Regions from separate parts of the Vibrio sp. NH-7 genome, predicted to be linked through region 2. Evidence: predicted binding sites of a transcription regulator. Region 2 holds the regulator's gene; each other region holds the start of a gene.
The links. The regulator MetJ, encoded in region 2, represses methionine synthesis genes. The targets are predictions, from matches to a motif close to TTAGACNTNTANANGTCTAA.
Positions count from the first base shown of each region.

Region 1: the regulator MetJ is predicted to act here: its motif matches at 3,022-3,041, upstream of metK (methionine adenosyltransferase).
Region 3: the regulator MetJ is predicted to act here: its motif matches at 3,016-3,035, upstream of metE (5-methyltetrahydropteroyltriglutamate--homocysteine S-methyltransferase).

Region 1 covers NZ_CM132187.1:393,851-399,436, forward strand. The annotation lists gene endA (deoxyribonuclease I) at 1-71, opposite strand, end outside; gene ACUALS_RS02095 (SprT family zinc-dependent metalloprotease) at 148-645, opposite strand; gene ACUALS_RS02100 (DUF2189 domain-containing protein) at 715-1,512, opposite strand; gene metK (methionine adenosyltransferase) at 1,789-2,943, opposite strand; gene tkt (transketolase) at 3,261-5,255, shown strand; gene ACUALS_RS02115 (hypothetical protein) at 5,337-5,573, opposite strand.
Region 2 covers NZ_CM132187.1:2,849,919-2,855,504, forward strand. The annotation lists gene priA (primosomal protein N') at 1-1,332, opposite strand, end outside; gene rpmE (50S ribosomal protein L31) at 1,641-1,859, shown strand; gene ACUALS_RS13265 (malic enzyme-like NAD(P)-binding protein) at 2,116-3,393, shown strand; gene metJ (met regulon transcriptional regulator MetJ) at 3,522-3,842, opposite strand; gene ACUALS_RS13275 (O-succinylhomoserine (thiol)-lyase) at 4,061-5,227, shown strand; gene ACUALS_RS13280 (bifunctional aspartate kinase/homoserine dehydrogenase II) at 5,227-5,586, shown strand, end outside.
Region 3 covers NZ_CM132187.1:1,861,593-1,867,178, reverse strand. The annotation lists gene ACUALS_RS08620 (EAL domain-containing protein) at 1-972, shown strand, start outside; gene ACUALS_RS08615 (hypothetical protein) at 1,045-1,725, shown strand; gene ACUALS_RS08610 (DUF4250 domain-containing protein) at 1,798-1,998, shown strand; gene metR (HTH-type transcriptional regulator MetR) at 2,040-2,951, opposite strand; gene metE (5-methyltetrahydropteroyltriglutamate--homocysteine S-methyltransferase) at 3,220-5,502, shown strand; gene ACUALS_RS08595 (organic hydroperoxide resistance protein) at 5,580-5,586, opposite strand, start outside.

The sequences.
Region 1 (5,586 bases), 620 kb from region 2:
GAAGGTGGAGCGGCGACTGCCACAGATGACAGGAGCGCAATGGTGAATGCAAGCAAGCGTTGTGTTTTCATATCTTGGTATTAGAAAAGTATGAGTGCTTACAGTCTAGCACGCATTGCTGGCTTGTATTACTGAGAAAACAATTAACTAGGAGAGTTGTTTACCACTGAAAGCGAGTGTTTGTTGGCACTGCTGACAGCGGTAACTGGCTTGCTTTCGCTGTACTTTATTGTGTCGGCGAATCGACAAAGGGTAGGTGGTACAGGCACAAAGGTACTCAAAGGTCTTCCCTTGCACTGAAGTGATTTCAAAGCTGTGCGTCGTTTTTGCAGGGACCTTAAATACGGCTTCCATCACCCCTTGCCACTCTTTACCGTGTGGTCTTACTCGGCCATAGACTTGGAAGGTAACAAGGTGGGCCACTTCATGGGGGATCACCTCGTTTAAGAAGGCTTGCTGGTTCTCTTTAAACAGAGTTGGATTGAGGCGGATTTCATTGAGCTGTAGATAAGCTTTACCCGCTGCTTTACCGCGCAGCTTAAAGCTAAGCTGGGGAACAGAAAATGAGCGTTGGAAAGCCTGTGAAGCCGCTTGAATGCACTCGGTCATCACTCTCTTTGCACGATACTCTAGCTCTAAGTTCAACGTCGACCCCAATAAAAACGCCCCTACAGTGAGGGGCGAATCATATACTGGTTTAGCGTTTTGTGCGACTTATGGGTGGTGCTTTTTCTTGATGACTTCATGGTAGGCGTGCCAAGTACCGTAACCAAGAATAGGCATAGTAAATAACATTCCGATGCCGTAGGTAGCAAAACCAACCAAGATACCGCCACAAATCAGTGCAGCCCAAACAATCATTGCTGGAATGTTTGATTTAACTGCGTTGAAGCTTGAGAAGACGGCAGTCATCATATCTACTCGACGTTCCATCATCAGCGGAATTGAAAATGCAGAGATGCTGAACACGACACAAGCGAGGATAAAGCCAACTAGCGAGCCTATCACGAGGAAAGGCATAAATTCGGTGAGCGGAGCACCTTGCACGGAAGGGTATAAGGCGTGAAGCAACGCAGCGATGCGCATCCAGAAAATCATACATACTGCCAGCAAGACCGCGAATGCCCATTGAGAGGTCGAATTGCGTCCGATCGCTTTCATTGAGTGAAGCAGGCTGGCGCTGTGTCCTTTCTCTCTTTCCCAACTCGCATCGTATAGACCGAGAGCGAGGAAAGGGCCGATTAGCATGTAAACAACGAGGCTAGGCATCACGACGAGGTGAGTTCCTTGCCATTGAACGAGCAATACAATACCAATCGCGGCGGCCATAAAGCATAAACCGTAGAATGCGCTGATAAGAGGCATTCTGATAAAGTCGTGTAAGCCCAACGAGAGCCAATGAAATGGCGCTGAAACGCTTACCTGATTACACGGAATGGTGCGAGCATATTCCGCGTCTGGGACTTCTTTATGTTTCTCTTTGAAGTCGTGTGGATTCACCGTACGAGGCATACATCCTCCTTGATCGATTCTCTGTTCTCACTGGGCGGTTTGGCAGCCCGAATGTGTTGGAAACTCGATGCCCGGATCGTTGACTTCTTGGTTGGGGCAAGAGTTTATCTTGTGTTACGAGATGAAATTCAATATAGACTCATCCCATTAACATAATTTTAACTATTGACCCGATGGCAAAAAAATACAACTTTCATCGTTACTTTTATCGGTAAAGAAAAAGGGCTTTTGGTGTCCCAAAAGCCCTTTTAAATTCGATTATGTCTTATGTTCTAATTACTTAAGACCTGCGAAGTCTGCAAGAATCGCTGCTTTATCTGTCGCTTCCCATGGGAACTCTTCACGACCGAAGTGACCGTAAGCCGCTGTCTTCTTGTAGATAGGCTGAAGTAGGTTCAGCATCTCTTGTAGACCGTATGGACGTAGATCGAAGTTTTGGCGAACTGCTTCTACGATAATGTCGTGAGAGACTTTCTCAGTGCCGAACGTTTCCACCATGATAGAGGTTGGATCCGCAACACCGATTGCGTAAGAAAGTTGGATCTCACAACGATCAGCCATGCCAGCTGCTACGATGTTTTTCGCTACGTAACGTGCAGCGTATGCTGCAGAGCGGTCTACTTTTGATGGATCTTTACCAGAGAATGCACCGCCACCGTGACGCGCTGCGCCGCCGTAGGTATCAACGATGATCTTACGACCAGTTAGACCACAGTCACCCATTGGGCCACCGATTACGAAACGACCTGTTGGGTTGATGAAAAAGTTAGTTTCTTTGTTGATCCACTCAGACGGCAATACTGGCTTGATGATCTCTTCCATTACCGCTTCACGTAGGTCAGGAGTTGATACTGAGTCACAGTGCTGAGTTGAAAGAACAACCGCATCGATACCCACAATCTTACCTTGATCGTATTGGAACGTTACCTGAGATTTCGCATCTGGACGTAGGAAGTTTAGTTTGCCGCTCTTACGTACTTCTGCTTGTTTTTCAACTAAGCGGTGTGCGTAAGTGATAGGTGCTGGCATTAGGATTTCTGTTTCGTTGGTTGCGTAACCAAACATAATGCCTTGGTCCCCTGCGCCTTGCTCTTTAGGGTCGGCTTTGTCAACACCTTGGTTGATGTCTGGTGACTGCTTACCGATAGTGTTTAGAACGGCGCAAGAATCCGCGTCAAAACCCATATCAGAGTGAACGTAGCCAATCTCACGCACGGTTTGACGCGTTAGCTCTTCGATATCTACCCATGCTGAAGTCGTGATCTCACCACCAACCATGACCATACCGGTTTTAACGTAAGTTTCACACGCGACACGTGCTTTTGGGTCTTGTTCTAGAATTGCATCAAGAACAGCATCAGAAATTTGGTCTGCAATTTTATCTGGATGACCTTCTGATACCGACTCAGAAGTGAATAGGTGCTTAGCCATGTTAGCTCCACTATATCTGGTTAATGTTGGAGGTTTGGTAACACTCCAGCATTCAATAATATTAAAAACTGTAGGTGTATCTACATCTAGACGTCTATTCTAGTTTTGAATGCTCGAATTACAAGCTCTTTTTTATTATTAGATAAAACCAAACGTTTGCCTTAAATTGGCTTCAAATGAGTAACTGCGAGCGATTTGCTGCGAAAGGTCGGAAATTTGTGAACAAATGGCTTGGAAAACGTTTGCACAGCTAGATTCGCTTTGAGAGAATTATCGCCCACATTTATATGATTCGCTTAATGCACTCAGGAGCTGACATGTCTTCTCGTCAACATCTCGCTAATGCTATCCGCGCTCTAAGCATGGATGGTGTACAACAGGCTAACTCTGGCCACCCAGGCGCCCCTATGGGTATGGCTGATATCGCTGAAGTTCTTTGGCGCGCTCACCTAAACCACAACCCAGCAAACCCAGAATGGGCTGACCGCGACCGTTTCGTTCTTTCAAATGGCCACGGCTCTATGCTGATTTACTCTTTGCTACACCTTTCGGGTTACGAGTTATCGATTGACGATCTGAAAAACTTCCGTCAGTTGCACTCTAAAACGCCGGGTCACCCAGAGTACGGTTACGCACCAGGTGTTGAGACAACGACAGGTCCTCTAGGTCAAGGTATCACCAACGCTGTAGGTATGGCGTTAGCTGAGAAGACGTTGGCAGCACAGTTCAACAAAGAAGGCCACGACATCGTTGACCACTTCACTTATGCATTCATGGGTGACGGCTGTCTGATGGAAGGTATCTCTCACGAAGCATGCTCTCTAGCAGGTACACTAGGGCTTGGCAAGCTGATTGCTTTCTGGGATGACAACGGCATCTCTATCGATGGTCACGTTGAAGGCTGGTTCTCTGATGACACACCTAAGCGTTTTGAAGCTTACGGCTGGCATGTAATTCCAGCGGTAGACGGTCACGATCCTGAAGCGATCAACGCAGCAATCATCGCCGCTAAAGCGGATCCTCGTCCAACTCTGATTTGTACTAAAACAGTGATCGGTTTTGGTTCGCCTAACAAGTCTGGTTCTCACGATTGTCACGGTGCACCACTAGGCGCAGAAGAAATTGCAGCGACTCGCAAGCAACTTGGTTGGGAGCACGGTCCATTTGAAATTCCTGCTGATGTTTATGCACAGTGGGATGCAAAACAAGCGGGTGCTGAAAAAGAAGCAGCATGGAATGCTAAGTTCGATGCTTATGCCGCGGCATACCCTGCAGAAGCAGCTGAGCTTAAGCGTCGCCTAAACGGTGAACTACCAGCGCAGTGGGAAGAGAAAGCAAATGCAATCATTGCTGACCTTCAAGCGAACCCAGCAAACATTGCATCACGTAAAGCGTCTCAAAACGCGTTAGAAGCGTTCGGTGCGATGCTACCAGAATTCCTAGGCGGCTCTGCTGACCTTGCGCCATCTAACCTAACCATGTGGTCTGGCTCTAAGTCTGTTTCTGCTGACGATGCATCGGGTAACTACATTCACTACGGTGTCCGTGAATTCGGTATGACAGCAATCATGAACGGTATTGCGCTACATGGTGGTTTCGTACCATACGGCGCGACCTTCCTAATGTTCATGGAATACGCGCGTAACGCAATGCGTATGGCTGCTCTGATGAAAGTTCAGAATATCCAAGTGTACACGCACGACTCTATCGGTCTAGGCGAAGATGGCCCAACGCACCAACCCGTTGAGCAAATGGCTTCTCTACGTCTAACGCCAAACATGAGCACATGGCGTCCATGTGACCAAGTGGAATCTGCAGTCGCTTGGAAACTGGCTATCGAGCGTAAAGACGGTCCAACGTCGCTAATCTTCTCTCGTCAAAACCTTGCACAGCAAGAGCGTGATGCAGAGCAACTAGCGAACATTGCTAAAGGTGCTTACATCCTGAAAGATTGTGCTGGCAAACCAGAGCTAATCCTTATCGCAACAGGTTCAGAAGTTGAGCTAGCAGTAGAAGCAGCAGCACAGCTAACAGCTGAAGGTAAACAAGTACGCGTTGTTTCAATGCCATCTACAGATGCATTCGACAAGCAAGACGCAGCTTACCGTGAAGCAGTACTGCCATCAGACGTAACTGCGCGTATCGCTATCGAAGCAGGTATCGCTGACTTCTGGTACAAGTACGTTGGCTTCGGCGGCAAGATCATCGGTATGACAACGTTCGGTGAATCTGCTCCAGCAGGCGAACTGTTCAAAATGTTCGGTTTCACCACTGAAAACGTAGTGAATACAGCGAAAGAACTACTTTCTTAATTTAGTTCGTATTAACGATAAAGAGAAAACCGAGCCATTTGGCTCGGTTTTTTATGCGTTCAAGTAAAGTCTGCGCAGCGGTTACTCAAACTCTTTACCCCAGTTGTCTTTCTCTTTATGGCCACACACTTTACACGTCACGTATCTGTCCATGTCATAGTAATGACCACCATTGATAAAGGTATGAGCCATCAATTTGATTCGACCTAAAAGAGAAGTGTCCGTGTCGTAGCTGCTGTTTTTTCTGACAAGCACTTCACTATGGGGCGTTTCTTGTTCGCATTGTTTACAAAAGTGAGTGGCTGGGTATCCAGACATAGTCATTTCCTTC
Region 2 (5,586 bases):
TTCTGCAATCCAACCACATTCGTGGCACATAAGAGCCGGAGAGAAGCCACGTCGGTTAAGAAACAGCATCACTTGATTGCCAGCCTGTAAGTGCTTACGCATTTCGGCAATCAAAGGCGCAGAGATACCACTCTCTAAGTACAATCCTTTGATATCTAGTACTTTGTTGGTGGTTGGCGTCGCATTACCCGCACGCTTAGAGAGGATCAAATGGTGATACTTGCCTTGCAGTGCGTTGTGGAGCGTTTCCAGCGCAGGGGTCGCAGAGCCAAGCACAATGGGAATCTGCTCTTTGTTCGCTCTCATAACCGCAACATCCCGAGCATGGTAGCGGAGACTGTCTTGCTGTTTATACGAAGCGTCATGCTCTTCATCAACGATGATAATGCCCAAGTTGTGAAACGGCGTGAGTAGTGCTGACCGAGTACCAATAACAATCCCCGCCGCGTTGTCTCGAGCCGACAGCCACGCGTTCAATCTTTCGCTATCATTCAATCCTGAGTGAATCACTTCAACAGGAACCGTGAAACGCTTTTTGAATCGATTGATGGTTTGAGGAGTAAGGCCAATTTCCGGAACCAGGACTAACGCCTGCTTTCCTTTCTCAAGTACAGGTTTTATCAAGTTGAGATACACTTCGGTTTTACCTGACCCCGTTACCCCTTCCAGCAAAAAGCAACCAAAGCCATCTGTACTATTGACGGTCGCAATCGCCACCGCTTGTTCAGTGTTGAGCTTCGGCTTCTCAACAGACGCTTCAACGTCTTGGCTCCAATCTCGAATAACGGGTTTGCGCTCAATCGATTCTATCCACCCTTTCTCACTTAACGTTTTTAGAACGCTAGAACTGATGTCTTGATCAATAAACGCCTGGTGAGGAACAGGTCCAAGCTCGAGCATGTGCATCACTTTCGCCTGTTGTACTGCTCGACCAAACCCCTGCATGAATTGGTCACGCCCCAGCGACGTCAGTTGCCACTCCACCAGCGCGGCAAAATCGGCAGGCTTGCCCTTTCTTAAGGCACTCGGCATAGCATTAAGTAAGGTATCGCCCAGCGGGTACTGATAGAACTGGCTACACCAATGCAACAAAGAGTAAAGCGTATCTGACCATACAGGTTGGCTATCAAGTACTTGTTTGATCGGTTTGAGCTTATCAACCCCAAATTCCGACTCATTCACCAACGCGGTAACCACACCAACCAGAGTTTGTCGACCAAACGGCACCGACACTCGTCCGCCGATAATCGGAAACGCATGTGAAGGGATCTGATAATCAAACTGTTTGTCCAGTGGAACAGGTAACGCCACTCGCGCAATCGTTGGTCGCATAATAGCCATTAAAGAAGTGTAAAGTGAGACCAAACCAGTGTAAGGGAAAAGGTCAAAAGTAGAAAGAGACGGGATTTGTTGACCAAAACTTGGCTTGAGTGAATACCAACAAGTGCCTTTGCCATATTCGGCTAAAAAAGTAGCACTTTTCTCTGTAAACGGGTTGATTCAGAGAGATGGATTCATTACTATAGCGCGCCTTAGAGATATGGCTCGCCAATGGCAGCGGTATCCAAGCTATTTTTTAACTACGTGTGGTGTCCGGCTAAGATTCGGATAGCGACACGGCCTATATTAGAGGTTCTCCCATGAAAGCTGGTATCCACCCAGAGTACAAAGCTGTTAAAGCAACATGTTCTTGTGGCAACTCTTTTGAGTTCAACTCAACTCTAGCTAAAGAGTCAATCCACCTAGACGTATGTGACAAATGTCACCCATTCTACACTGGTAAGCAACGTATCGTTGATACAGGCGGCCGTGTTGATCGCTTCAACAAGCGTTTCGGTGCTCTATCAAGCAAGAAGTAATCACTTCTTAGCCGAATCTAAAAAGGACGCCCTGGCGTCCTTTTTTGTTTTCCACGTTCAGAAAAGTCTCTATTAACGCAGTGTATTGCTTCATCAATATTGAGAATTCCTAGCGACATCTCTATTCATCTGGTCTAATCTCCAGTGAATTGACACCTTTTGGCGTTACAGGTCGCATTCTGACCTTTGCAGCTTGACTTAGTTACTCTAGAATGGATTCCCCCTTTCCAAACATTAATAACGAGTACCTACACCTATGTCATCTGACAATCACCAAGAACTATCCCCTGAAGAACAATTCCGTCAACAGGCGTTGGATTACCATGCTTACCCAACAGCCGGTAAGATCTCTGTTGAACTTACCAAACCTGCGGAGACCGCAACTGACCTCGCGTTAGCATACAGCCCAGGTGTAGCGGAGCCCGTTCGTGAGATCGCGCAAAACCCAGACAATGTTTACAAATATACGTCTAAAGGCAACATGGTTGCGGTTATTTCAAACGGTACTGCGATTCTTGGTCTAGGTAACTTAGGTCCGCTGGCCTCAAAACCAGTCATGGAAGGTAAATCACTGCTATTTAAACGCTTCGCTGGTTTGGACTCGATTGATATTGAAGTCAAACACCGCACTATTGAAGAGTTCGTTGACACTGTCGCTAACATTGCTGACACCTTTGGTGGTATTAACCTAGAAGACATCAAAGCACCGGATTGCTTCGAAATTGAAAAGCAACTGATTGAACGTTGTGATGTTCCTGTTTTCCACGACGACCAACACGGTACTGCAATTGTTACTGCGGCGGGCATGCTTAACGCGATCGAGCTACAAGGTAAAAAGCTAGAAGAGGCGACGATCGTTTGTTTGGGCGCAGGTGCTGCCGCTGTAGCTTGTATGGAGCTACTGATCAAATGTGGCGCGATGCGTGAAAAGATTTATATGCTTGACCGTAAGGGGGTCATTCATACTCGTCGTGACGACCTAAATGAGTACAAGCAGCTATTCGCCAACAATACAGATAAACGCACGCTTGAAGATGTGATCGAAGGCGCGGACCTGTTCTTAGGTGTATCTGGTCCTAACCTACTTCCGGCGGAGGCTCTAAAGCTGATGGCCGACAAACCTGTTGTGTTTGCTTGTTCTAACCCTGATCCAGAGATCAAGCCGGAACTGGCACATGAAGTGCGTGATGACCTCATCATGGGTACGGGCCGCTCTGACTATCCAAACCAAGTGAACAACGTTCTTTGCTTCCCATTCATCTTCCGTGGTGCATTGGATGTTCGCGCAAGTGAAATCAATGATGAAATGAAACTTGCAGCGGTTGATGCGATTCGTCAACTGGCAAAAGAAGAAGTGCCGGCAGAAGTCCTTAAAGCTGCGGGCGTAGACCACTTAGAGTTTGGACCAAGCTACATCATTCCAAAACCAATGGATGCTCGCCTACTACCTCGCGTTGCTAAAGCTGTGGCACAAGCGGCCGTTGACTCTGGCGTTGCACGTATCGATATGCCTGAAGGCTACATGGAAGCGTAATCGTCACGCCTCTGAAAACCAAAAGCCGCTAACCTAAAGTCAGCGGCTTTTTAGTATCTGAAACAAATCGACGACAGCAAATTAAGAGGTGCGTTTGTTACCAATTATGGACTAACCAAGGCGTGTTTTTATTCTTCGTCAAACGCTTCGTACTCGATCCCCATTTCTTCCATCAGTTTTTTCACTTCTGCAGGGATATCATCTGGGCGATCTTTTCGTAAATCTTCATCCGTTGGTAGTGGCTGACCGGTATAGGCATGCAAAAATGCTTCACACAATAGCTCACTGTTTGTTGCATGGCGTAGGTTATTAATCTGACGACGAGTACGCTCATCCGTTAATACCTTCAATACTTTCAATGGAATAGAAACCGTGATCTTCTTTACTTGTTCGCTTTTCTTTCCATGCTCAGCGTATGGGCTTATGTATTCGCCATTCCAGTCTGCCATTGCGCACCTTAATTCATTTTTATGTTTAGTTGAGTAAAGCGCAATTTTAGCGGTATTTATAGCCACAAGCAAAGACATATAGACGTCTAGAAGTGTTGACGTCTCTAAAAATGAGAAGTAAAGTGGTGAGATATGGAGATGGAATAACATATATCTAACATCCATCAGGTATATCGTATTCCCTACAAGTTGTCACCACTGTTCGAAAGGAAACACTTATGAGCGCCCATAAGCCAGCCACCATTGCCGTACGTACTGGTATTGAATCAGATACTCAACACCACGCTGTTGTTCCCCCTATTTACCTCTCGACAAACTATGGCTTTCCAGCCTTTGGTGAAGTTCCTCAGTATGACTATACCCGCTCCGGCAACCCGAACCGAGGTTTGCTTGAAACTGCATTGTTTGAGTTAGAGTCAGGCAAAGGCGCGGTAGTGACAAATTGTGGCACCTCTGCGCTCAACTTATGGGTGTCTGCATTTTTGGGCCCAGATGACCTCATCATCGCGCCTCATGACTGCTACGGTGGCACATACCGTTTATTCAACACGCGCTCACTGAAAGGTGACTTCAAAGTGCAGTTTGTTGATCAATCGGACGAGCAAGCACTCGATGCCGCCATTGCGCTAAAACCGAAACTCATCCTGATTGAAACCCCTTCCAACCCTTTAGTGCGCGTGGTCGATATCGCAAAAGTATGCGCCAAAGCAAAACAGGTTGGTGCGCTCGTCGGTGTCGACAATACCTTTTTAACACCAGTGTTCCAAAAGCCTCTCGAATTAGGCGCAGACTTCGTTATTCACTCAACCACCAAGTACATTAATGGCCACTCAGATGTCATTGGTGGCGTGGTCGTTACTAAAACCGAGCAACATGCAGAGGAGCTTGCTTGGTGGGGCAACTGTATCGGCGCGACAGGTACTCCATTTGACAGTTATATGACCCTACGTGGCATACGCACCTTAGGGGCTCGCATGAAGGTGCATGAAGAAAGTTCGGCGCAAATCCTTGAGTACCTCAAAAACCAAGACCTTGTTGGAGCCATTTATCATCCGAGTCTTCCGGATCATCCAGGACACGAAATAGCGAAACGACAGCAGTCTGGCTTTGGCTCTATGCTCAGCTTTGAGTTTGCAGGAAGCTTTGAGCAGCTCAAACACTTCGTTGGCCAGCTCGAACTCTTCTCACTAGCCGAGTCTTTGGGTGGCGTAGAGAGTTTGATCTGCCACCCAGCTTCGATGACACACAGAGCGATGGGTGAAGAGGCGCTTGCAGAAGCGGGAGTCACTCATCAGTTGCTCCGCTTGTCAGTCGGTTTAGAAGATGCCGGTGACCTAATTGCAGACTTAGACCGCGCCTTTAATCAAACCAAGGAGGCATGCTAATGACTGCTTCTCGTCAGCTGCATAAATTTGGCGGCAGTAGCCTCGCCGATCCCGAATGTTACCGCCGCGTAGTCACCATCTTAAAAGAGTACTCCAACAGCGAAGACCTGATTGTCGTCTCTGCAGCAGGAAAAACCACCAACCGACTGATCGAGTTCCTTGAATCCCTCAACAAAGATGGTCGACTAGCGCATGAAGTGCTGCAAAGCCTCCGCCAGTTCCAAACTTCCTTGATTGAAGAGTTGATCACATCGGAAGAACAAGACGCCTTGTTGGCAATACTTCATGATGAGTTTTCAACATTAGGCGATTTGACCGCACCACTCACTGACGCGGAGAAAGCGGCGGTACTTGGCCAC
Region 3 (5,586 bases), 990 kb from region 2:
CGTTTTGGCGCCAAGCTAGGCGTGACAATCAACCGTTCACTCAACACCAAGTTGGATGTGGATGAAGTGCTGCAGAGCGCCGAATCATTGATTTATCAGTACGCAAAAACGCCGGATCTTGTCACCATCGAGCTTACCGAAAGTGCTTACTTTGATAGTGAATCTCGCCAGTCTGCATTGATTCGCAGCATTCGCCGTAAAGGAGTGAGCATCGCGATTGATGACTTTGGCACAGGCTACAGCTCATTCAGTTATTTAAGTGATTCAAACTTTGATTTGCTTAAGGTTGATCGAGAATTTGTCACCAATATTAAAATGGGCTCGCATCAGTATTTCATCGTCAAGATGATCACAGAGCTGGCGCACACACTCGGCGTTAAAGTGGTGGCAGAAGGTGTGGAAACGCGGCATGAATTAGAGGTGTTGTGTGGACTAGGGGTGGATTTTATTCAAGGCTACTTCTTTTCTAAACCGCTGCCTCTCAATGAGTTAGAGAAGGCCTGGGGCTATTACGACAAGTTGGAAGACTTTCTCAGCCGAACGTCGAGTATGCGTAAAGTGGGTATTCTTAGCATTACCCAAACTCACATTCCTACTTTGGCGCCAAGAGATACCTTGGATCAGGCGTTGGCGATATTTGAGTCTGGTCGTTACAACATTCAAGTTGTGCCAATCATTGATGGGCAGACTTGCTTGGGTATTGTCGGTCGCAAGGAACTCAACTTTCACATTACGCCTACGTTAGGAACCAAGCTCGAAACGACCAAAGACATGACCATAGCGAAAAAGCGGTTAAACCAAGTGATGCAGCCAGAGGTACACAAAATCTCCTATCAGATGAAGTTGATAGAGATCTCCGATCTGATTCGAAGCGGGATCAAATTGCCTTGGATTGTTGAAAACGAGCTGGGTGAGTACCTCGGGATCGTTACGACGCAAGACGTCTTAAACTACTTTACGAGCTTACGTTAACTGCCACGCTAACACCCAAGCGGTAAGTTTGCTATTATCCGCACCCATCACTTTCAAACAGAACATGACATCATGGTGCAGCAACTTTTGGCCGTGTCGGCTCCGATGCTTTTGGGCGCACAGCTTATTTTGACGTTAATCTTAATCAAAGGTGAAATTTGTCCCGGTCAACGTGGACGAATTCACAAAGTACTCCCAGCCCTCGCTGTGATGTGGCTTGCCGTTGCTTCGTTGAAGATAGAAGCAATGATGGTAGTGTTTGCCATCGCCTATTTCTACTCCCAAGTACAAACCAAAAAGACCCGCGATCAGGGCCCACTTTGGGTGATGTATCTAGCGAATGGTTTGGCGCTCTCTTATGTTGCTATCATGATTGCAGAGCAAGCGAGTCTCGCAGGGGGCATTAATGTTTTTGTCCAAATCGCGCTGCTTGGTGCGTTGTTTGCACACCTGTTGCTGACCGTCGCACGAACTCGACTTCAGGCGTTTCACCGAATTCTTCCCGTGTCGGGTGTCATTTCTGCGATGCTAATGACACTGGCTATTGCACTTAAAGCGGTATCTTTGGATGAGCAGGTGCTGATGAGTGTGCTGCAACCCTTGTTGATTGGCTTTGCACTCATGATTGCTGCGGTTGTTGTATGGTGCTGGCACATGTTGCTATCACGCGAAATCAGCAAGCCACAACTAGGATTTGCGCTTGCGGTGATGCTGCTGGCGGTGACATCCAACCAAGCTTTGTTTGCACTTTAGACTGGGCTCACTTTAAATTTGCTCAATTGTGGCTAGGCTTGTTAGTAGGCGTACTAAGAAAGGAGCGTGGCTATGGATCTGAGCAATGTGAGCCGCTTTGATAGCGTCATTCTGCTAGGTATCGTTAATGAAAAGCTTCGGTTGGAATGCGGTAGCTTTGATGAGTTAGTCAGTATGTACGAAATGGACGTTGAGTCCGTGGTGGGGAAACTGGATGTGTTGGGCTACCAATATGATCCGCTCACCAACCAATTTAAGTCTTATTCTAGATAATCGACCACTTTATAGTGAAAAGGAGGCTGCTGCCTCCTTTTTTATACGGTTTTTATCCCTTCCAAATGACTTTTTGATTGCTGGCGAGCGGTATTGAAAAAGGCTTGCAAGTAGCGCTTATCCTTATCAGCATGTCGCGTTGCGGCAAACAGTCTTCGCCATAGTCCTTCACCAAGCGGGATACTCGTAATCAAACCTTGGCGAGAGAACTCGCTGATAGCCCAGTTGGGCAGTGCTGCAACCCCAAGGCCGGCCGAGACCATCTGGATCAGCATAAGCGTATTGTCAGACTGCTTCCAACGAGCGGGCTCAATGCCAGCTGGTTGAAGGAAATGTTTGACCACATCAAGACGACTTTTCTGAACTGGGTAAGAGAGCATGGTTTGATCGGCTAAGTCCTTAGGTTCAATGCGCGCACGGCTTGCCAGAGGGTGTGTGGTTGCCGTCACAAGTCGCATTTCAAAATCAAACAACGGCTCGTAGTGGACTTCTGAGCGCGGGGCAATGTCAGATGTAATCACTAGATCCAACTCCCCTCCAATTAGTGCTGGCAAAGGCTCGAACCCAAAACCGGAGGAAAAGTCTAACGTAACACTTGGCCAAGCGACTTGATACTCCCTTAATGCGGGCATCAGCCATTGAAAACACGAGTGGCACTCGATCGCCATGTGCAATCGTCCGTTCACATCTTCTTTCAGGCTGGCTAACTCGTTCTCTGCCTTGGCCAAACGGGGAAGTACATCATCCGCGAGCCGAAGCAAAATCTCACCCTCGGAGGTGAATTTTACTGGGCGAGTTTTACGCAGAAACAAAGCACCTCCAATACGAGCCTCTAGATCCTTCAATTGGTGTGATAGGGCCGATTGAGTTAGGTGCAAAGCGGTGGCAGTGGCGGTCAATGATCCTGTATCACGCAATGTGGTTAACGTTTTTAAATGCTTGAGCTCTACCATGAGTTCCTTTCAAACCGAGTTGTTCCGCATGAGTGTTTTTAACATACGTCGTTTAGAAAGAAGTGTAAACATCTAGACGTCTAAAATATTTGATTTTCTTCATTTCGCTTCAATATTGTCGAGCCATCATGAACAAAACTAATAAACAAGTTGAATATTTGGAGATTGCTTCGTCTAGGGTTTAGCGCAATATTTTAGCCATCCAGACGCCTTTGGTGTGCTGAAAAATATAAACATTGTGAATGAAAAGAATGACAGGACGACGATTATGACAACAACGACTCACATCCTTGGCTATCCCCGTATTGGCGAAAAGCGAGAGCTAAAATTTGCCCTAGAGAAATATTGGCGAGGTGAGATTGACCAAGCTCAATTGAAATCGGTCGGTTCAGAGCTGCGCGTCAGCAACTGGCAAACTCAGCAACAAGCTGGCTTAGACTATGTGGCGGCAGGCGATTTTGCTTGGTATGACCATGTTCTCACTACCACGTTATTGTTAGGTCACGTGCCTAAACGCCACCGTTCTGGTTTTCCTGATTTAGATACCTTGTTTAAGGTTGGTCGCGGACAATCTCAGGCAAGCTGCGGTTGTAGCGGCAGTGCGGCGTCTGATATGACCAAGTGGTTCAATACCAACTACCACTACATTGTGCCTGAGTTCAGCCAAGAAGATACCTTCGAGGTGAGCTGGCCTCAGCTGTTTGAAGAGGTGAATGAGGCGATTCAAGCTGGTCACAAAGTTAAACCTGTCCTACTAGGGCCGCTGAGTTACCTTTATTTGGGTAAAGAGGTGGAAGAGGGCTTTGATCGCTTGAGCTTGTTGCCGCGTCTGTTAACCGCTTACCAAGCGATCTTGTCAAAATTGGCCAGCTTAGGCGTAGAGTGGGTCCAAATTGATGAGCCGATTTTGTCTCTTGAGCTTGAAAAACCATGGCTCGACGCGTTTAAGCTGGCGTATCAATTGATTCGAACAGACGTAAAAGTGCTACTGACAACCTATTTCGATTCTGTTCTCGATACGTTAGACAAAATTGTTGAGCTCAACGTTGACGGCTTACACATTGACCTGTCGGCATCCCCAGAACAATTGGAGCTGGTGGCAAATAAATTACCTAAAGATTGGGTGTTGTCTGCGGGTGTGATCAATGGGCGTAACGTGTGGCGCGCAGACTTAAGCGCTCAGCTTGCATTGCTACAACCGGTTAAAGATAAACTGGGTGATAAACTGTGGGTGGCAAGTTCTTGTTCTTTGCTGCATAGCCCTGTTGATCTATCGCTTGAAACAGAGCTTTCTGAGGAAGTGCGCAGTTGGTTTGCCTTCGCTAAGCAAAAAGTGACGGAAGTTGCGCTACTTGGCAAAGCGCTTGATGGCGATCAAGAGGCGATTCTGGCTTGCGATACTTATAGCGCCCCAATTCAAGCGCGTAAAACCGCGACTCACGTAAACAAACCTCAGGTACAGGCTCGCCTAAACGGAATTACTAAACAACTCACTGAGCGAACAGCCCCTTACCCAGAACGAGCAGCGCATCAGAGTGAAGTTTTAGGGCTGCCTTTGTTCCCAACGACGACCATTGGGTCATTCCCGCAGACCAGTGAAATTCGAGTCCAACGCAGTGCGTTTCGCTCGGGGCAATTGTCGCAGCAAGAGTACGAAGTGGCACTAAAAGGGCACATCGAAGACGCCGTTAAACGCCAAGAGGCCCTTGACTTAGATGTCCTTGTGCATGGTGAAGCAGAGCGTAACGATATGGTTGAATACTTTGCCGAGAATTTGGCTGGCTTCCAAACCACTAAGTTCGGTTGGGTTCAAAGCTATGGTTCTCGCTGCGTGAAACCGGCTATCGTGGTGGCGGACATTGAACGTGAAAAACCGATTACCGTAGAGTGGTCGACCTACGCACAATCACTTACCTCCAAGCAGATGAAAGGCATGTTGACTGGCCCAGTAACCATCTTATGTTGGACTTTCCCAAGAGAAGACATTTCTCGCAAACAGATCGCCGAACAACTTGCGCTGGCGCTACGTGATGAAGTCTCTGATTTGCAAGATGCTGGCATTAACATCATACAGATCGATGAGCCTGCGATTCGTGAAGGTTTACCGCTGAAAAAGCGCGATCACAAAGCGTATTTGGAGTGGGCGGTAGACGCATTTAAGATCTCTGCATCGAGCGCTAAGCCGGAAACACAAATCCATACGCACATGTGTTACTCGGAGTTCAATGAAATCATTGATTCAGTGGCCGCGCTTGATGCTGATGTGATTACCATTGAAACCTCTCGCTCAAACATGGAACTGCTGAAAGCATTTGAAGAGTTCAATTACCCAAATGAAATCGGCCCTGGCGTTTATGATATCCATTCGCCAAATGTACCAACGCAAGAGTGGATAGAAGGATTGTTGACGACTGCGGCGGAGAAGATTCCTGCACAGAGGCTTTGGGTGAATCCAGATTGTGGTCTGAAAACCCGAAACTGGGAAGAGACGGAAGCCTCGTTAGCCAACATGGTGTCAGCTGCGAAGAAACTGCGTAAAGAGTACGCATAAAGCTCGAAAGAGAAACGAAACAAGCCGATCACATGATCGGCTTGTTTTCTATGGCAGTGGAGGAATGTGTCGGCTGATTAAATT